3 regions of the Lentzea sp. DG1S-22 genome follow, and region 1 is predicted to be linked to each of the others. Evidence: riboswitches for the same ligand, from Rfam matches in the RefSeq annotation. Region 1 holds a riboswitch; each other region holds the start of a gene.
The links. A riboswitch is a leader RNA that binds a small molecule or an ion and turns the genes downstream of it on or off. The one in region 1 is predicted to bind glycine.

Region 2: linked by a shared signal. The riboswitch ahead of gcvT (glycine cleavage system aminomethyltransferase GcvT) and the one ahead of gcvH (glycine cleavage system protein GcvH) in region 1 are both predicted to bind glycine.
Region 3: linked by a shared signal. The riboswitch ahead of gcvP (aminomethyl-transferring glycine dehydrogenase) and the one ahead of gcvH (glycine cleavage system protein GcvH) in region 1 are both predicted to bind glycine.

The regions. Positions count from the first base shown of each region.
Region 1 is NZ_CP143276.1:6,997,133-7,003,846, reverse strand. It holds gene V1227_RS33275 (TROVE domain-containing protein) at 1-1,562, shown strand, start outside; gene V1227_RS33270 (winged helix-turn-helix transcriptional regulator) at 1,640-1,993, shown strand; gene V1227_RS33265 (L-serine ammonia-lyase) at 1,995-3,359, opposite strand; gene gcvH (glycine cleavage system protein GcvH) at 3,403-3,786, opposite strand; glycine riboswitch at 3,850-3,944, opposite strand; gene ald (alanine dehydrogenase) at 4,170-5,282, shown strand; gene V1227_RS33250 (TetR/AcrR family transcriptional regulator) at 5,338-6,018, opposite strand; gene V1227_RS33245 (MFS transporter) at 6,029-6,714, opposite strand, start outside.
Region 2 is NZ_CP143276.1:7,793,742-7,800,455, reverse strand. It holds partial or broken gene V1227_RS37110 (class I SAM-dependent methyltransferase) at 1-931, opposite strand, end outside; gene V1227_RS37105 (COG4315 family predicted lipoprotein) at 1,092-1,763, shown strand; gene glyA (serine hydroxymethyltransferase) at 2,293-3,558, opposite strand; gene gcvT (glycine cleavage system aminomethyltransferase GcvT) at 3,572-4,666, opposite strand; glycine riboswitch at 4,766-4,853, opposite strand; glycine riboswitch at 4,855-4,960, opposite strand; gene V1227_RS37090 (DUF3817 domain-containing protein) at 5,006-5,308, opposite strand; gene V1227_RS37085 (hypothetical protein) at 5,323-5,706, opposite strand; partial or broken gene V1227_RS37080 (helix-turn-helix transcriptional regulator) at 5,796-6,289, opposite strand; gene V1227_RS37075 (hypothetical protein) at 6,454-6,651, opposite strand.
Region 3 is NZ_CP143276.1:8,103,088-8,109,801, reverse strand. It holds gene gcvP (aminomethyl-transferring glycine dehydrogenase) at 1-1,723, opposite strand, end outside; glycine riboswitch at 1,772-1,871, opposite strand; glycine riboswitch at 1,875-1,970, opposite strand; gene V1227_RS38635 (Clp protease N-terminal domain-containing protein) at 2,027-2,998, opposite strand; gene V1227_RS38630 (MerR family transcriptional regulator) at 3,086-3,652, opposite strand; gene V1227_RS38625 (bifunctional nuclease family protein) at 3,980-4,453, opposite strand; gene ftsR (transcriptional regulator FtsR) at 4,606-5,190, opposite strand; gene garA (glycogen accumulation regulator GarA) at 5,194-5,652, opposite strand; gene gcvH (glycine cleavage system protein GcvH) at 5,766-6,149, opposite strand; gene V1227_RS38605 (CDP-alcohol phosphatidyltransferase family protein) at 6,192-6,714, opposite strand, start outside.

The DNA.
Region 1 (6,714 bases):
GTCCGGCGGGCACCAGCCCGGTCGCCACGGCGCCCGGACCGACCGCGCACACCCACGAGGGCGGCACCGGCCACCCGCGCGACACGAAGTCCGAGCTGTTCCTGCTCGCCGTGTCGAACATGGGCGGCGAGGCCACCTTCTACGAGTCCGGCACCCGGCGCGACACCCGCTTCGCCCAGCTCGTGCGCGACGCCGCGCTCACCGATCCCGAGTGGACCGCACGCCTGCTCAGGTGGCTGCGCAGCGAGGCCAACATGCGCACCGCGTCGCTCGTGGGCGCGGCCGAGTTCGTCCAGGCACGACTGGCCGCCTCCTCGGACGCCGGCGTCACCAACCGCGCCGTCGTCGACTCGGTGCTCCAGCGAGCCGACGAGCCGGGCGAACTCCTCGCCCACTGGACCGGCACGCACGGCCGCCGCGTCCCGAAGCCGATCAAGCGGGGCATCGCCGACGCCGTCGCGCGCCTCTACGACGAGCGCGCCGTCCTGAAGTGGGACAGCGACGCCCGCGGCTTCCGCATGGCCGACGTCCTGAACCTCGCCCACCCGTCACCCGCCGCTGCCTGGCAGGGCTCGCTGTTCGAGTACGTGCTGGACAGCCGCCGCTCCGCCGGCACCGCGGTTCCGCGGGAGCTGCGCGTGATCGCGGCACGCCGCGAGCTGATGGCGTGGCCGGTGGAGCAGCGGCGCGCGCTGTTCTCGCGCCCGGACGCGGCCGACGTGCTGCGCCGGGCGGGGATGACGTGGGAGTCGGTGGCCGGGTGGTTGCAGGGACCGCTCACGCGCGAGGTGTGGGAGGCGCTGGCACCGTCGATGGGGTTCATGGCGTGCCTGCGGAACCTCAGGAACTTCGACGAGGCCGGCATGTCCGACGAGGCCGCCGCGGCCGTGGCGACCCGTCTGGCCGACCCCGGCCAGGTCGCCCGCTCGCGCCAGTTCCCGTTCCGGTTCCTGTCCGCCTACGAGGCGGCGCCGAGCCTGCGCTGGGGCCACGCCCTGGACCAGGCGCTGCAGGCGTCGCTGAGCAACCTGCCCGCGCTGCCGGGCCGGTCGCTGGTCCTCATCGACACCTCGGCGTCGATGACGCACGGCACGATCTCGGCCCGGTCGAAGGTCACCCCGGCCAAGGCCGCGGCGGTCTTCGGCGTCGCGCTCGGCGCGAAGGGCGAGCAGGTCGACGTCATCGGGTTCGCGGACGGCACGTTCCGGCACGAGGTCCCGCGCGGGGCGTCGGTGATCCGGGAGGTCGGCCGGTTCCTGGAGCGCATCGGCGAGGTCGGGCACGGCACGGACATCGTCGGCTCGCTGAAGCGCACCTACCGGCGGCACGACCGCGTGTTCATCATCTCGGACATGCAGACGATCAGCGCGCCGCACGGGGAGGGCGTCTCGGACGTCGTGCCGCGGCACGTGCCGGTCTACGGGTTCAACCTGAACGGGTACCGGCACGCGGCGTTCGCGACCGGCGGGGCCGGCCGTCACGAGTTCGGGGGCCTGACGGACGCGACCTTCCGCATGGTGCCCCTGCTCGAAGCGGGCCGGAACGCCACCTGGCCGTTCTGAGGTGTGAGAGCTCCCCCTGACGCGGAGAGCTCTCACACTTACTATCAGTTAGCGCCTTGACCAGCTATGATGCCGCCATGGAGTACAACGTGTTCGCGAAGGCGTGCCCGTCACGTCCCTTGCTGGAGCACGTCACCGGCAGGTGGGGCGGCCTGACCCTGGGCGTGCTCGTGGACGGCCCGCTGCGCTTCAACGAGCTGCGCCGCCGCGTCGACGGGGTCAGCGAGAAGATGCTGTCGCAGACGTTGCAGGCGCTGGAGCGCGACGGGCTCGTGCACCGGGAGGCCCAGCACACGAACCCGCCGCGGGTCGACTACAGCCTCACACCGCTCGGGCGCGAGACGGCGGAGCGGCTGTTGTCGTTGATCCACCTGCTGGAAGCGCGGATGCCCGAGGTGCTCGAGGCCCAGCAGGCCTACGACGCCCGCTGAGTCAGCACTCGATCACGTTCACGGCGAGGCCGCCGCGCGCGGTCTCCTTGTACTTCACCGACATGTCCTTGCCGGTGTCCCGCATGGTCTTGATGACCTTGTCGAGCGACACGAAGTGCGAACCGTCGCCGCGCAAAGCCATGCGCACGGCCGTGATGGCCTTGATGGACGCGACGGCGTTGCGTTCGATGCACGGGATCTGCACCAAGCCGCCGATCGGGTCGCAGGTGAGGCCGAGGTTGTGCTCCATCGCGATCTCGGCCGCGTTCTCGACCTGTTCGGGGGTGCCTCCGAGCACCTCGGCGAGGCCGCCGGCCGCCATCGAGCACGCGGAGCCGACCTCGCCCTGGCAGCCGACCTCGGCGCCGGAGATCGACGCGTTCTCCTTGAACAGCACGCCGATCGCGCCGGCGGTCAGCAGGAAGCGGACCACGCCGTCGTCCGAGGCTCCCGGCACGAACTTCGTGTAGTAGTGCAGGACCGCGGGGACGATGCCGGCCGCGCCGTTGGTCGGCGCGGTGACGACGCGGCCGCCCGCGGCGTTCTCCTCGTTGACCGCCAGCGCGAAGAGCGTGACCCAGTCCATGACGCGCAGGGGGTCGGTGACGAAGTGCTCGCCCTCCAGGCGTTTGCGCATCTCGGCGGCGCGGCGGCGGACCTTCAGGCCGCCGGGCAGGATGCCGTGCTCGGTGCAGCCGCGTTCGACGCACTCCTGCATGACGTGCCAGATGTGCAGCAGTCCCGACCGCACCTCTTCTTCCGTCCGCCACGACAGCTCGTTGGCCATCATGATCTCGCTGATCGACAGGCCTGTCTCGCGGCAGCGCGCGAGCAGCTGGTCGCCGGTGAGGAACGGGTGGGGCAGCGGCGTCGAGTCGGGCTTGATGCGGTCGGTGCCGGAGGCGTTCTCGTCGACGACGAACCCGCCGCCGATCGAGTAGTAGACGGCGTGCTCGACGGACTCGCCGCCGCTGAACGCCTCGAAGCTCATCCCGTTGGGGTGCAGCGGAAGTGACTTGCGGCGGTGCATGACGAGGTCGCGGTCGTGCACGAACTCGATCTCGTGCGTGCCGCCGAGCCGGAGCCGTCCGCCGCCGACGATCTCCTCGACGCGGTGGGCGGCGACGGTGGGGTCGACCTCCTCGGGGAGGTTGCCCTCGAGGCCCAGGAACACGGCCTTCGGGCTGCCGTGGCCGTGGCCGGTCGCGCCGAGCGAGCCGAACAGCTCGACGTGCACGCGGTCCACTTCGGACGCACGCGCACCGAGCTTCTCGACGAACATCGCCGCCGCGCGCATCGGGCCGACGGTGTGGGAGCTGGACGGTCCGATGCCGACGGAGAACAGGTCGAAAACGCTGATCGCCACTGATCAGTCCTTCGTGGTGGTGGAGCGGTCGGTCGGGCCCATGTCAGCCGGTCTGGGTGAGCTCGGCGTACTTGGCCGCCGTGAGCAGGTTCTCGGCCGACTCGACGCGGACCTTGAACAGCCAGCCGGCGCCGTACGGGTCGTTGTTCACGATCGCCGGGTCGTCGACGACGGCGCTGTTGACCTCGATCACCTCACCGGTGACGGGCGAGAACAGGTCGCTGACGGACTTGGTGGACTCGAGCTCGCCGCACACCTCGTTGGTGACGACCTTCGCACCGACCTCGGGCAGCTGCACGAAGACGATGTCGCCCAGGGCGTCCGCCGCGTACTCGGTGATCCCGCAGGTCAGCGGGTCCTGGGTACCCGGCGTCCAGTCGACCCACTCGTGCTCGGTGGTGTAGAGCAGGTTCTCGGGGAACTGCACGGCGCGACTCCTCTGGCTGTGACGGGTCAGGACACTTGCGCCCCCTCCGCCGTGCAGAGTTGCCTACCCCGAGTGGTCTTGCTGCCTGAGAGTGTGCGGGAGCTTGCCCCTTCGGCGCCCCGACCGACGTTCGTCGGGGTCTCTCCCACTCGGGTTCTGGCGCTGTCGCGCCGCGGCCGGTCTTCAGTTCTCAGGGGCGAACGCTATGTGCGGCCCCCGCCGGGTGTCAACGCGGACGGGTCGAGTCACACGCGAGCGCAAACCAGGTGGCTCTGTCCCAAGTGAACAACCGCACCCGTGCTCGATAGTGCGATTCGCACAGTGACATGACCTTCCCACTGCCCCACATTGTGAGATGTCGGCCACCGAACGGAGGAGTCATCGTGCGGATCGCAGTTCCCCGCGAGATCAAGAACCACGAGTACCGCGTCGCTCTCACCCCTGCCGGTGCGCACGAGCTGACGAGCCGCGGGCACGACGTGTTCGTCGAGCAGGGCGCCGGTCTGGGCTCCGCGATCACCGACGAGGAGTACCTCGCCGCGGGCGCCAAGGTCCTCGCGACCGCCGACGACGTCTGGGCCGAGGGCGACCTGGTCCTCAAGGTCAAGGAGCCGATCGCCGAGGAGTACCCCCGCCTGCGCGCCGGCCAGACCCTCTTCACGTACCTGCACCTCGCCGCCGACAAGCCGCTGACCGAGGCGCTGCTGGCGTCCGGCACCACGGCCATCGCCTACGAGACCGTGCAGCTGCCGAACCGCGCGCTGCCGCTGCTGGCCCCGATGTCCGAGGTCGCGGGCCGCCTTGCCCCGCAGGTCGGCGCGTTCTCGCTGATGAAGCCCTCCGGTGGCCGCGGCGTGCTGCCCGGTGGCGTCCCCGGTGTCGCCCCGGCCCGCGTGGTCGTGATCGGCGGCGGTGTGGCCGGTCTCAACGCCGCGACCATCGCCGTGGGCATGGGCGCGGACGTGCAGATCCTCGACACCAACGTCGACCGGCTGCGCCAAGTCGACGCCCAGTTCGCCGGCCGCCTGCGCACGCTCGCCTCGAACTCGTTCGCGATCGAGCAGGCCGTCCGCGAGGCCGACCTCGTCATCGGCGCCGTGCTCGTCCCCGGTGCCGCCGCGCCGAAGCTCGTCTCGAACGCGCTGGTCGCCGAGATGAAGCCGGGCTCGGTGCTCGTCGACATCGCGATCGACCAGGGCGGCTGCTTCGAGGACTCGCGCGCCACCACGCACGCCGAGCCGACCTACGAGGTCCACAACTCGGTGTTCTACTGCGTCGCGAACATGCCGGGCGCCGTCCCGCGCACCTCGACCTACGCGCTGACCAACGTGACGCTGCCCTACGCCGTCGCGCTGGCCGACAAGGGCTGGGAGAAGGCGCTGAAGGACGACCGTTCGCTCGCCCTGGGCCTCAACGCCCACGCCGGCAAGCTGACCAACGGCCCGGTGGCCGAGGCGACCGGCCTCGCGCACACGCCGCTGGAGTCCGTGATCTGAGAGCCACCCCGATGAATGAGGCCCCCGCACGCGTGAACCGCTGCGGGGGTTTCGCCTACCTGAGGGCTTCGACGCGGGCCTTGACGCCTTCGATCACGCAGTCCAGGCCGAACTCGAACTGCCGCTCCAGCGACCACAGCTCGCCCTCGTCGAGCATCGCGACGTACCGGGGGTGCTTGTCCCGGTACAGGTCGGCGATCTTGTCCATGTCCGGCGGTGGCGAGTCCATCCCGCCGCGAGCGATGAAGTTGACCTCGGCGATCGCGTACCCGTTGACGAAGCTGCCCACCGTGGCGATCGACTGGGCCGCCGCGACGGTCGACAGCCCGGCGCGCAACATCGGCCCGAACATGGCGTCCGCGTAGGCCACGGCGTTCGGGCCGATGGTGTTGAACTCCCCGATCCCGCGGATCCACCACGGGTGCTTGAGCGCGAGCTGACGCAGCTCGCGCATCATCGCGCGCACCGCGGTCTCCCAGTCGGTCTCGGGGTCGGGGAGGGTGAACTCGCCGTAGACCTCGTCGAGGCACAGCTCGATCAGCGCGTCCTTCGTCGGCACGTGCCAGTACAGCGACATCGGCGCCGCGCCGAGTTCCGCGGCCAGCTTGCGCATCGACAGCTTCTGCAGACCGTGCTGGTCCAGCAGTTCCAGGGCCTTGCGGACGATCGCCTCGCGGCTCAGGCCGAGGGGCTGCCCGCTGCCGGGCCTGGGCTTGCTGAACCACACGCTGTCCACGTCGACGATCCTAAGCACGCCGCAGCAAGACGCTGGCCACAACACCTCCCAGGAAGACGGCCGCGGCACCGGTCAGAAGGCTCACGGTCATGCCGTTCGAGAACGCCTCGCGCACCACCGCGATGTCCGCGCCGCTGTGCAGCGCCTCGCTCAGGGACCGTCCCGGAACGCCGTCGGGCAGCGAGGCCACGAACCGCGCCGACAGCAGCGCGCCCAGCACGGCGATGCCGAACGAGGAGCCCAGTTCCGTCAGCGTTCCCGAGAGCCCGGACGCGATGCCGGCGCGTTCCGGCGGGATCGAGCCCATCAGCGCGTTGACCGCGACCGGTTGCGACACACCGACTCCGACGCCGATGAGGACCAGGCCGGCGAGCGTCGGCGGGTAGGTGGTGCCGACCGACAGCAGCGCCACGCCGCTCGCGACGATCGTCATGCCGAGCAGCATCGCCCTGCCCGCGCCGAGCTTCACCACGAGCTGCCCCAGCGTGTTGCTGGTGATCAGCAGCGCGATCGCCATGGGTGCGACGCGCACGCCCGCTTCCAGCGGGCTGTAGCCGAGCACGCCCTGGAGGTGTTGCGTCAGCAGGAAGAGCGAGCCCGCCATGCCGAACGCCGCCAGCACGCCCGACGCCACCGCGCCGGTGAAGCGGCGGTGGGAGAAGAACGAGAGGTCGAGCATCGGGTCGGTGGTGTGCC
Region 2 (6,714 bases), 800 kb from region 1:
TGGCTGACGGGCCGCATGTGCATGTCCGGTGCGACGTACGACTCGATGAACGCACCGCCACCCGGCGCGTTCCGGCCGCGCGACATCTGCTGCAGCAGCAGGCGACCCTCCGGCTTCAGCAGCCGGTGCACCGTCGCGGCGTACTCGGGGTAGTTGCGCTCGCCGACGTGCTCCCCCATCTCGATCGTGGAGATCGCGTCGAACGGCTCGTCGCGCACCTACCGGTAGTCCTGCAGCCGCACCTCGACGCGGTCCCGCAGCCCCTCGGCCTCGATCCGCCCGAGGACGTGCGCGCGCTGCTGGGCGGCGATCGTCACACCCGTCGCGTGCACGCCGTAGTGCTTCGCCGCGTGGATGATCATCGAACCCCACCCGCACCCGACGTCGAGCAGGCGCATGCCCGGCCGCAGGCCGAGCTTGCGGCACACGAGGTCGAGCTTGTTGTGCTGCGCCTGCTCGAGCGACTCGTCCTCGGACGTGAAGTACCCGCACGAGCAGGCCATGCTCGGGTCGAGCACGAGCTGGTAGAACGCGTTGCCCAGGTCGTAGTGGTGCGAGATCGCGTCCCGGTCGCGGCTCTTGGTGTGCAGCGCACCCCGCAGCCGCGCCTCCTCCTGCGCGTCGGGGTTCGGCCCGAGCACCTTCAGCCGCACCGCGAGCCGCACGACCTCTGAGATCCGCGGCCGCCGGGTCACACCCCGGCGCACGAGCCCCCAGATCTGCGAGAGCCCGGTCGCGAGATCCCCTCGACGTCGAGCTCCCCGCTCACGTACGCGCGAGCGAGCCCGAGCTCGTTCGGACTCCACACGAGCCTCCGCAACGCGTCCCGCGACCGGATCACGAGCACCGTGCCGTCCCGCGGCCCGGCCACGCTCCCGTCCCGGGCGCGAATTCCGATCGGCAACGGCGCACCCAGCACCCGTTCGGCCATTCCCGCCAGCTGACCAGCGACGACCACCCTGCACCTCCTGCACGACCCGGCTCCGCCAGGCGTTCGGGAGACGAGGAGGTTCGGTTCGTTTCTGAACCGAGACGCAACCCCGCCCGTATGGCCTCGATAGAGCGAACGGATGGACAAGGAGGACATGAGTGTGATCCGACGTAACCGCATTGCCATCGGGCTCGCCGCGGGACTGGCAGTTGTGCTGGGTCTGGGTGTCTGGAGCGCCACGGGCAGTGGCTCGAACAACTCCAAGCCGGTGGCACAGACCGAAACCGACCTGGGCGTCCTCGGTGACTACGGCGACGTGGGTCAGCCCCCGGTACTCCAGGAGCCCGCTGCGGCGCCCGAGACCCCTGTCCAGCAGCAGGCCCCGGAAACCCCGGCCGCACAGCCCGCGGCGCAGCCCCCTGCAGCCGCCCCGGTCAGCTCGCTGAAGCTGGTCGGCAAGCCCGTCGACAAGATGGGCCTCGTGGTCCAGGACGGCGACGGCCGCACGATGTACCGCTTCGACAAGGACACCCCGAAGCCGGAAGGCAAGTCCAACTGCAACAACCAGTGCGCGGTGACCTGGCCGCCGCTCCTCTCGGACACGGTTCCCCAGGTCGAGGGCATCGACCCGAAGCTCGTCTCGCTGATCACCCGCGCCGACGGCAAGAAGCAGGTCGCGATCGACGGCTGGGCGCTCTACGCCTACTCCCAGGACCCGAAGCCGGGCGCCTGGAAGGGTCAGGGCGTCGGCGGAACCTGGTTCGTGATCCAGCCCGACGGCAAGCGCAACGTGGAGTGCCTGCCCCCCGGCGTCACGGCCCCCGCCGCGTAACCCACACACTCCCGTTAGGACGGTCCATCTGAGACACACAACACCCTGACACGGTGACACCCCGGCCCTGGGGAAGGGGCCGGGGTTCCCGTCGTTCTCGCTCCGGGTCGCGAAGGGCGTCGCCACAGAGGCGGCGCCCTTCGTCGTACACCGCGGGGGCGCAGGGGAAGCAGTCGCCACGCGAGGCCGACGGCGAGCAGTGGCGATGGCGAAGCCGAGCCAGCCAAGAAGCGCCTCGCAACCGCAAGCACCTGCTCAACAGCAAGCCGATCCCGCCACCGGCAACCCGAGCACCCCCGGAACAGGCGGCAATCGAAACCGGCACAGGCGCAGCCACCCGCACCCACCTGCGGACAACCACCAGGCAGCCGCCAACCGCACAGGGGGACGCCCCACAACCCACGCGCACGCCGAAGGCGGCCAACAAACCCACGCCAACCCCAGAGCCGCAGGCGACCGCAAGGGTCCCCCCAAAAGAAGGACCCCCTGAGCCCAAAGGCTACTCAGGGGGTCCGACAAGACCAGGAAATCAGAGCGACGAGTACAGCGGGTGCTTGGCCGCCAGGACCTCGACCCGGGCCCGCAGCTCCTCCACAGCCGCCCCGGGCTTCAAGGCCTCGGCGATCACATCGGCCACCTCGGCGAAGTCCACCTCACCGAACCCGCGGGTGGCCAGCGCCGGCGTTCCGATCCGCAGGCCGGACGTCACCATCGGCGGACGCGGGTCGTTCGGGACGGCGTTGCGGTTCACCGTGATGCCGATCCGGTGCAGCACGTCCTCGGCCTGCTTGCCGTCCAACTCGGACGAGACCAGGTCGACGAGGACCAGGTGGACGTCGGTCCCCCCGGTGAGCACCTTCACGCCGGCGGCCGCGACGTCGGCCTGCGACAGCCGGTCGGCCAGGATCCGGGCGCCCTCGAGCGTGCGGCGCTGCCGGTCGGCGAACTCCGGCGAGGCGGCGTGCTTGAACGCCACGGCCTTGGCCGCGATCACGTGTTCCAGCGGACCGCCCTGCTGGCCGGGGAACACCGCCGAGTTGATCTTCTTGGCGATGTCGGCGTCGTTCGACAGGATCACGCCGCCGCGGGGGCCGCCGAGGGTCTTGTGCGTGGTCGTCGTGGTCACGTGCGCGTGCGGCACGGGCGACGGGTGCAGGCCCGCGGCCACGAGGCCCGCGAAGTGCGCCATGTCGACCATCAGGTACGCCTCGACCGAGTCCGCGATGCGGCGGAACTCGGCGAAGTCCAGCTGGCGCGGGTAGGCGGACCAGCCGGCCACGATCAGCTTCGGGCGGTGCTCGGTCGCGAGGCGCTCGACCTCGGCCATGTCGACGCGGCCGTCTTCGTCGGAGACGTGGTACGGCACGACGTTGTAGAGCTTGCCGGAGAAGTTGATGCGCATGCCGTGCGTCAGGTGGCCGCCGTGCGCGAGGTCCAGGCCGAGGATCGTGTCGCCGGGCTGCAGGAGCGCGAACATGGCGGCCGCGTTGGCCTGGGCGCCCGAGTGCGGCTGGACGTTCGCGAAGCCGGCGCCGAAGAGCGACTTGATGCGCTCGATGGCGAGGCGCTCGACGACGTCGACGTGCTCGCAGCCGCCGTAGTAGCGGCGGCCGGGGTAGCCCTCGGCGTACTTGTTGGTGAGCACGGAGCCCTGGGCCTGCAGCACGGAGACCGGGGTGAAGTTCTCCGAGGCGATCATCTCGAGGGTGCCCTGCTGGCGCGCCAGCTCGGCCGCGACGGCCTCGGCAACCTCGGGGTCGTACTCCGCGAGGGAGGCGTTGAACTGGTCGGACATCTGGAGGATCTCCCTACTTGGCGCGCTTGTAGAACGGAAGTGCGACGACCTCGACCGGCTGCTTCTTGCCGCGGACGTCCACCAGCAGTGAGGTGCCCGGCTCGGAGCTCGCACGGGTCACGTAGGCCATCGCGACCGAGTAGCCGAGGGTCGGGGACAGGGCGCCCGAGGTGACCTCGCCGACGACCTCGTCGCCGTTCAGCACCGCGTAGCCGTGGCGCGGGGCGCGCCGCTCGGGGGTCTTCAGTCCGACCAGGACCGAGTCCACACCGGACTCCGCCACCTTCGCGAGGGCGTCGCGGCCCACGAAGTCACCCGGCTTGTCGAGCTTCACGACGCGGCCGAGGTTCGCGTTGTAGGGCGTCAGCGACGTGGTGAGCTCGTTGCCGTACAACGGCATCCCGGCTTCGAGGCGCAGCGTGTCGCGGCAGCCGAGTCCGCACGGCTTGAGCTCGTGCGGCTGGCCCGCCTCCAGCAGCGCGGCCCACACGGCCGAGGCGTCGGCCGGGGCGACGAACAGCTCGAAGCCCTCCTCGCCGGTGTAGCCGGTGCGCGCGAGCAGCGCCGGGACGCCCGCGACGGTCGACGGGTACGAGGCGTAGTACTTCACCGTCGAGAGGTCGGTGTCGGTCAGGCCGGCGAGGATCTCGACGGACTTCGGGCCCTGGACCGCGATCAGCGCGTAGTCGGTCGACCTGTCCGCGACGGCGGTGTCGAACCCGGCGGCGCGCTCCACCAGCGCGTCGGCCACGACCGCGGCGTTGGAGGCGTTCGCGACGACCATGAACTCCTCGTCGCCCAAGCGGTACACGATCAGGTCGTCGATCACGCCGCCATCGGCCTGGGTGATCATCGTGTAGCGCGCCTTGCCGACGGCCAGCGCGGAGATGTGGCCGACGAGCGCGTAGTCGAGCGCCTCGCCCGCCTGCGGTCCGGTCAGGACGATCTCACCCATGTGCGTGAGGTCGAACAGGCCCGCCGAGGTGCGCACCGCGTGGTGCTCGGCGAGCTCGGACGAGTAGCGCAGCGGCATCCGCCAGCCCGCGAAGTCGGTGAACATCGCGCCGAGCTGCTCGTGCTCGGCGTTCAGAGGCGTGAGGCGGGACATCAGAACGCTCCTTGAGGGTGCGCCGAAGAGCCGGAGCAGGCCGGCTGAGGCAACAGAAGAATGACACGGTCCATCAGAGACTCCTCGTCTGAGAGAGCCTCCCCCTCTGTCATGAGCCTGAGAGCTTCACCACCGGAGTGGCTTGCACCGTGGGCGAGGCTGCTGACGAGCCTGCTTTCCAGAGTTGCCTTCGTCGCGCGGTACGGGGACCTGAGAGATTCCGGGGAGGAGTTGCTCCTTCGGCGCTCCCCACGCCGGAAACCGGCAGCGGTGGAGCTCTCCCGCGCGACATCGACGGCCGTGTTCAGTTGGTTGCCCCAGACGCTAGCAGGCCGAACGTCACAGCGGCACGCCCTGCGCCGTCTTCTCGACCACCTTGCGCTCCGCCCAGAACGACAGGAACGGGATCGTGCCGGCGATCAGCACGAGCGCCGTGCCCTTGATCGACCAGCGCAGCTTCAGCGCCAGGTCTACGGAAAGCACCAGGTAGATGGCGTAGAGGAAGCCGTGGACCGGGCCGACGACCTTCATCGCGCCGTCCATGTCCGCGGCGTACTTGAGCACCATCGCCACGACCAGGAGCAGCAGGAAGACACCGACCACGTAAGCCATGACCCTGAACCGGGTCAACGCACCCTTCATCTGCCCGCCTTCGCTCAACGACCGTCCCGCGCGTTGAGGTTCGCGAGCATGCGGTTGTAGGCCGCGAGCTCCGCGTCTTCTTCGTCGTCGAAGTGCTCGACGGGCGCGGGTTTGACGGCGTCAACGGTAGTCACCGGCTCGGCGGCGGCCGCAACCGGCTCCGGTGCGGAGAGAGCCTCGTCACGGCGCTGGCGTGCCAGGCGGCGGAAACGCCACACCATGAAGAGGGGGAAGAGGCCGAAGAGCGGCCACTGGAGCACGTACCCGAGGTTCTGGAACGTGCCGCTGGAGGACTCGAAGCGCTGCCACTGCCAGTACGCGAGCCCGCAGCAGACGATCAGCGCCGCCAGACAGGCGAGCGCGATCAGCACACGCTGGGGAGTAAGGAGGCCGCGCACGACCTCCACACTACTGGGGTGAGGCCTCCTGACAGGAGGCCACCCGTGGGGATGGGTACAGGGCTGCCGCCTCCGGCAGCCCGTTCCTCTTATGCCACGCCGTCCCGGCGCTGCCTCTGCAGACGTGCGACGCACCAGGCCGCGGCGGAGCCACGGCGAAGGTGCTGGAGAACCGTCATCGGTCCCAGGCGCCTCCCGAGGTCGGCGGGCGTGAGGCCGGCCGCGCGGTAGTCGAGCGCGCGCTGGTCCAGCGGGCTGATGCCCGCGTCCCACCACTGCTCGGCCTCGGCGACGTCGCCCACCAGCTGCCAGTAGCTCGCCGCGGCGGCGAGCAACGCCTCGGGTGCCTCCGGCGCCCGCTTGCGCATCGCGGCCACGTAGGCCGGATCCGCCGAGTCGACCTTGACCAAGCCACGCGGCCCGCTCCGTGCGGCACCCCGCTGCACGGGGATGCCCGGCGCCGAGGGGGAGCCTCAGCGAGCCACGCGTTCTTGATCCGGTTCACCTCCTGCATCTCTGCGTCATCAGACCGTTCAGCCGCCCACTGCTTCAAGAGCTCGTGGACCCCGGAGTCCTCGACCATCCATGCCTCCTCGTCGGTCGGGGATCGGCCATTGCAGCGGAAGGTATTCGGTAGGTCTGACAATCGCCAGACCCTGAATCCTCAGAACACCCGTTACCAGTGCGTGATTGGCCGCATTCCACCCGTCCGGCTCAACGCGAACGGTCGAGGATCACGGTGCGTCACTAGGCGATGGGGGTCGCCGTGCCGAAGAGGCTCCTGACGAAGGTGATGATCGACTCCGCGCCCTCCCGCAGCCAGCCGAGAGCCGTCTGGACCGCCGAAGCGGACTCTTCGGGCCGGGTGATCAGGAGGAACAGCACCAGCGCGACGCCCGCCAGCACTAGCACCTTCTTGAGGTTCACAGGTACCTCTCCGTCCATGTCGCTCACCGGTCAGGCGGCGGACCGCCCGTGTCACCCGACATGGTCCACCATTCACCCTTG
Region 3 (6,714 bases), 1.1 Mb from region 1:
CGGCGTTCGGCTGCAGCGACACGGCGTCGTAGCCGGTGACCTCGGCGAGCCAGGCCTCCAGGTCCGACACGATCTTCAGCAGACCGGCGGCGTCCTCGGCCGGGGCGAACGGGTGCAGCGTCGAGAACTCCGGCCACGTGATGGACTCCATCTCCGCGGTGGCGTTGAGCTTCATCGTGCAGGAGCCGAGCGGGATCATGCTGCGGTCCAGGGCGACGTCCTTGTCGGACAACGCGCGCAGGTAGCGCAGCAGCGCCGTCTCGGAGCGGTGCGAGTGGAAGACCGGGTGGGTCAGGTAGTCCGACGTGCGGCGCAGGTCGGCCGGGATGCCGTCGGCGGTGTCGGCGTCGATCGCGTCCACATCGGACCCGGTGACGCCGAAGGCCTCCCACACCGCGACGACGTGCGCCCGCGTGGTCTTCTCGTCGCAGGCGATCGCGACGACGTCGGAGTCGACGAGGCGCAGGTTGATGCCGGCCTCGCGGGCCTTCGCCACGACGGCGGCGGCCTCACCGGGAACGCGGACCTCGACGGTGTCGAAGAACTCGCCGTGCACGACGTCCAGCCCGGCCTCGCACAGGCCCGTGGCGAGCACGGTGGCCAGGCGGTGCACGCGGGTCGCGATGGCGCGCAGGCCCTCGGGGCCGTGGTAGACGGCGTACATCGAGGCGATCACGGCCAGCAGCACCTGCGCGGTGCAGATGTTCGACGTGGCCTTCTCACGGCGGATGTGCTGCTCACGCGTCTGCAGCGCGAGGCGGTAGGCCAGCGAGCCGTCGGCGTCGACGGAGACACCGACGAGACGGCCGGGCAGCTGGCGCTCCAAACCGGACCGGACGGCCATGTAGCCGGCGTGCGGGCCGCCGAAGCCGATCGGCACGCCGAAGCGCTGCGTGGTGCCGACGACGACGTCCGCGCCGATCTCACCGGGCGCGCGCAGCAGCGTCAGGGCCAGCAGGTCGGCGGCGACGACGGCCTGCGCACCGGCGGCGTGGATCTCCTCGATGAGCGCCTTCTGGTCGCGCACCACACCGGACGCGCCGGGGTAGGACAGCAGGACGCCGAAGAAGTCGCCGCCCAGGCCGAGGCCCTCGATGCCCTGCGACAGGTCGGCGACGACGATCTCGATGTCGAGCGGCTCGGCGCGCGTCTCGATCACGGCCAGCGTCTGCGGCAGCGTGTCGGCGTCGACGACGAACTTGTTCGACTTGGAGCGGCCGGCGCGGCGCACGAGGGTCATCGCCTCGGCGGCGGCGGTCGACTCGTCCAGCATGGACGCGTTCGCGACGGGCAGGCCCGTCAGGTCGCCGACCATCGTCTGGAAGTTCAGCAGGGCCTCCAGGCGGCCCTGGGAGATCTCCGGCTGGTACGGCGTGTACGCGGTGTACCAGGCGGGCGACTCCAGGACGTTGCGCAGGATCACGCCCGGCGTCACGGTGTCGTAGTAGCCGAGGCCGATCATCTGCGTCATCGGCCGGTTCCGCGACGCGAGCTCCCGCAGCTCCGCGAGCGCCTCGGTCTCGGTGGCCGGGGCGGGCAGGTCCAGCACGAGGTCGCGCTCGTGGATGGACGACGGCACCGCGCGCTGCGCCAGCTCCTCCAGCGACCCGACACCGATGACGTCGAGGATGCGCGCGAGCTCGGCGGGACGCGGACCGACGTGGCGGTCGGCGAACGGGGTGCCGTGCTCGAGAGCGGCGAGCGGAATGCGGTCCTGCGTCATCAAACGCCTCCGGGGGCTGAGGGCACACGTGTCCTGGTGCCCTCCCCGCTCTGTCCGTACCCTTCAAGGGCGCCTGAGAGGTTCACCCGGTGCGGGACCGGGCTTTCACCGTCGGCGGGATTCCCTTGCGGGGATCCACTTTCCAGAGGCGTCTCGCTCGGCGGTCCTGGATGCCTGAGAGGTTCCCGGGGAGGGACTTGCTCCTTCGGCGCCGGGTTCGAAGCCCGGTCTCTCCCGCCTGAGTTCAGCGACTACCCGCGAAGAATACCCGCAGGCAGCCCGCCCAGTCGCTAGAGACGCGACCTACGTCTCAACGGCGAGACCGGTGAGCGCCGCCGCGACGGGGTCCGCGGGGTCGTCGCGCACCGCCGCGAGCAGGTGCGCGGTGCCCACGACCGCGTCCCCGCGCCGCGCGGCGACGAGCTTCGCCCGCTCCACGGCGCGTTCCACCGCGCCACCGCCGGAGGGCAACGCGGCCGGGTCCACTCCCGCCTCGCGCAACGCCGCCGCGCCACCCGACTCGAACTCCGGCCTCAGCCGCCGCCCGGAGACGGCCAGCTGGTGGTCGACCGTCAGCACCGCCTCCACGAGGTCGCGCGACGAGACGTCCCGCCTCCCGGCGACGGCCAGCCGTTCGGCCTCGTTGCGCACCACCGTCAGCACCGGTCCGCCGAGCCCCTGACCCCGTGCGACGAGCTTCGTCAGCCAGCCCACGTACCCGCCACCGGACTCCCCTTCCAGGGCTCCCGCCTTGCGCAGCAGCCAGACCGCGGGTGCTTCCTCGACCTCGGCGTAGCGCCGCGCGGCATCGGCCCGCACGGCGGCGGCCGTCACCCCGGGATCCACCCCGCGCACCAGGAACAGGTCGGCGGCCCGTCCGGACTCGAGCGACAGCAACGCCAGGGCGAGGTGGGTCGTGGTCAGAACACCGTCGCCGGCCTGGGCCACAGCCGCACGCAGACAATCCTCCAACGCGCGGCTCACGGGCAGAACGGCCTCGACGCGAGCGTGGTGGTGGGCGGCGCTCATCAGCGCCGTGACGTCCGGGTGGGACTCGCCGACGACACCACCGTCGTCGTCGGCCCAGTGCTCGGTCCCCCGCGCCATCGCCAGCGCCCCCAGCGACTTCGCGCCGAGCTTGCGGCCGGGACCGGTCGTGTCGATCAGGGAGATCAGCAGGTTCTCGGTGCCGACGAACCCGAACCCGTGGCGGGAGGCGCGCCGGACGGCCGCGGCCAGGACCTTGACCACCTGCGACGAAGGAGTGTGCGTCATGCCGGGAACGCTAGGGACGGACCCGTCCCCGGCGCGTCCGCCGACCGGCCACGGACAGGCGCCGGTCGGCCACGGTCACCGGGCCGGTCAGCCGGTGGCGCGCTCGCGGCGGCGGCGGGTCAGCTCGTCCTCGGTCATCGGCGCGATCTCGACGCCGTCCGCACGTTCGGCCGGGAACTCGTGGATCGTGCCGGAGATCTCGCGCATCGCACCGCTCACCGCGATGCCGAACACGCCCTGACCGCCCTGCAGCAGGTCCACGACCTCCTCCGGCGAGGTGCACTCGTAGACGGTCGTGCCGTCGGAGAAGAGCGTGATCCTCGCCAGGTCCTGCACGCCGCGCCGGCGCAGGTGGTCGACGGCGACGCGGATGTTCTGCAGCGAGACACCGGTGTCCAGGAGCCGTTTCACGACCTTCAGGACCAGGATGTCCTTGAACGAGTACAGCCGCTGGCTGCCCGAGCCGTGCGCCATCCGGACCGTCGGGGCGACGAGCCCGGTGCGGGCCCAGTAGTCGAGCTGCCGGTACGTGATGCCCGCGATCTGGCACGCCGCGGGTCCTCGGTAGCCGACGAGCTCGTCCGGCAGCGAGGAGTCCGGGAACAGCTCACCCTGCAGCCCGGATCCGGCCCTCAAGGGCGCTTCCTCGACCACGCCTGCCTCCCCTCGGAACGGCCACGAAACTCATGACCGTCAAGCCACCGCGTCCACTCTCGTGAACCGGCGACGTCCACTCGAGTTCGACGGTAAGACCGCTCCGAGGGCAGGTCAACGCGACGCGCGGGGAGTGTCGACCCTCAACCTCAGGTAGAGAGTCATACCGTCACCCGAACCAGGACGTTCAAGTGACGTTTAGTGATCGTTTAGCGCTGTTCCCAGCGGAACGTAACCCAACCGAGCGACACGCGAGCGGACCGCATCGAGCCAAACGAGACGCACAGCGACACAGGTCCGTTCGAGTGTCAGCGCCCGCGGCACCGCTCAGGTGTCGGCTCCGCGGAAGTCCTCCGGCGAGATCGAGTCGAGGAACTCGCGGAACTTCTCGACCTCGTCCTCCTGCTCGTCGGGGATGATCAGGCCGGCCTCGGCCAGCACCGACTCCTCGGCGTGGATCGGCACGCCCACCCGCAACGCCAGCGCCACCGAGTCCGAGGGCCGTGCGGACACCCGCACGTCACCGTCGAACACGAGCTCGGCGAAGAACGTGCCCTCCTGCAGGTCCGTGATGCGCACCTGTTCGAGGTTGCGGCCCAGTGCGCCGATGACGTCCTTGAGCAGGTCGTGCGTGAGCGGGCGGGCAGGACGGACGCCCTGCTGCTCGAGCGCGATCGCCGTGGCCTCGACGGAGCCGATCCAGATCGGCAGGTACCGCTCACCCTCGGTTTCGCGCAGAAGAAGGATCGGCTGGTTCTGGGGCAGCTCCACCCGCACGCCGACGACGCGCATTTCGCTCATCGGGCCTCGCCTCCCTCTGTTCGTTCGGGGACGACCCGGATCCACCCCCGAGCATCCCCCGGCGTACCTGTCCGACGCTACCCGCCAAGCGGGCCGAGTGCTCAACCGTTGCGGGCAGATCGTGATCAAGACTGCACCCGGCCCGGCGGAGATCAGGACTGGCGCAGGCCCGCGTTCACCAGCAACGTGTGCAACGAGGTGAACAGGCCCGCCAATTCCCGGACCGTCTCGGGATCCGAGAAAGATTTCAGCAGGACCACCTCGTGGTCCGCTGCCGCGCGGACCGCGCGCAGGTGTTCGCGCTCGACGCCGAGCCCGGTCATCGTCCGGATCGTGCGGAGCGCGGTGATGTCGTCGGTGGTGAACCGGCCACCGGGGCCGGGGCGCAGCAGGCCGTCGCGCTCCAGCTGGGTCAGCTGGTCGGCGCTGAAGCCGGTCCGGGCCAGCAGCTCGGCCCGCGACACCGCGGTGGAGTCCACCGGGACGGCGTCGAGCTGCTCGCGGATCACCTTGAGCGGCAGGTACCTGTCGCGTTGCGCGGACAGCACGAACCGCAGCCTCTCGACGTCCGCCGCGCTGAACTGGCGGTAGCCGGAGGCGGTGCGTGCCGGGCGGACCAGCCCCTCCGCTTCCAGGAAGCGGATCTTGGAGATGGTGACGTCGGGGAACTCGGGACGGAGCAGTGCGAGCACCGCCCCGATGCCGATCACCCCGCGCTGTGGCCGCCCGGCCGTCACGCGTCAGGCTCCCGCGGAGCCAGGACCCGTCAGGAAGACGAGGCGGAACTTGCCGATCTGGACCTCGTCGCCGTTCGCGAGGACGGCCTGGTCGACCGGCTCGCGGTTGACGTAGGTGCCGTTGAGGCTGCCGACGTCGATGACGACGAACTCGCCGCTCTCCCGGCGGAACTCGGCGTGACGGCGCGAGACCGTCACGTCGTCCAGGAAGATGTCGCTGTCGGGGTGGCGCCCGGCGCTCGTCGTGTCTCGGTCCAGCAGGAACCGGGAACCGGCGTTGGGGCCGCGCTTCACCACGAGCAGCGCGGAACCGGCGGGAAGGGCGTCAACACCGGCAACGGCCGGCTCCTGTGCGGGCGCCTCGGCGCCGCCTTCCATCTCCTGGAGGAAGTCCGCCCGGAAGACGGAGGTCCGCTCCGGGGACTGCTCCGGCGGAACGCCTGGGCCGTCGTTCGTGCTCACCTGAGCTCTCCTCCTGCTGCTGGATCCGTCACTTCCGGTAAAACCTATCGCGTTGGGGTCACCGCTCTGCCCGCGGCTCCCCTTCCGGCCGAAGATCCGGCGAAAGATCGACGTCACTCCTTCTCCACCAAGGCCTTGTACCCGTCCGCGTCCAGCAGGCCCTCCACCGCCTCGGGGTCGCTCACGCGGATCTCGACCATCCAGCCCTCGCCGTACGGGTCGCTGTTCACCGAGTCGGGGGTCTGGACCAGGGCGTCGTTGATGGCGACGACCTCGCCGTCGAGCGGCGAGTAGAGGTCCGACACGCTCTTGGTGGACTCGACCTCGCCGAACGTGTCCCCGGCGGCCACGGTGTGGCCGACCTCGGGCAGCTGGACGAAGACGACGTCACCGAGCTGTTCCTGGGCGTAGTCGGTGATGCCGACGCGCACTGTGTTCTCGCCGGTGGTGGCGACCCACTCGTGCTCCTCGGTGTAACGAAGCTCCTCGGGAATCAACTGACTGCGCTCCTCGTGCTGAACCTGTATGGGGTGATCTTTTCACGCGACCGTGCGAGGTGTGACCCGCAGGGCCAGGAAGAACTGGTAGACGTACAGCAGCGCCGACCACAGGTAGAGCGCCCCGCCCCAGGCCGTGAACGCGTAGGCGAACGGCAGGGCGACCTGCGCCCACGCCGAGTCGCCCTGCGCGAGGAGCAGCAGGGGGAAGGCGTACAGCAGGTTGAACGTCGCGGCCTTGCCCAGGTACGTGACCTCGAACGGGCCCCAGCCCTTCCCGCGCAGCACCAGCAGGCAGATCCCGACGACGACCTCGCGCCCCACGAGCACCAGGGCGATCCACAGCGGGACGATGTCCCTGATCACGAACGCCAGCAGCGTGCAGAACACGTAGAGGCGGTCCGCGGCGGGGTCGAGCAGCGCGCCGAGGTTGCTCATCTGGTTGAGCCAGCGCGCGAGCTTGCCGTCGAGCCAGTCGGACAGCCCCGCGAAGACGAGGACGAGCAGCGCCCAGCCGTCCGCGCGGGGTCCGAGCAGCAGGTACAGGAAGAGCGGAACACCGGCC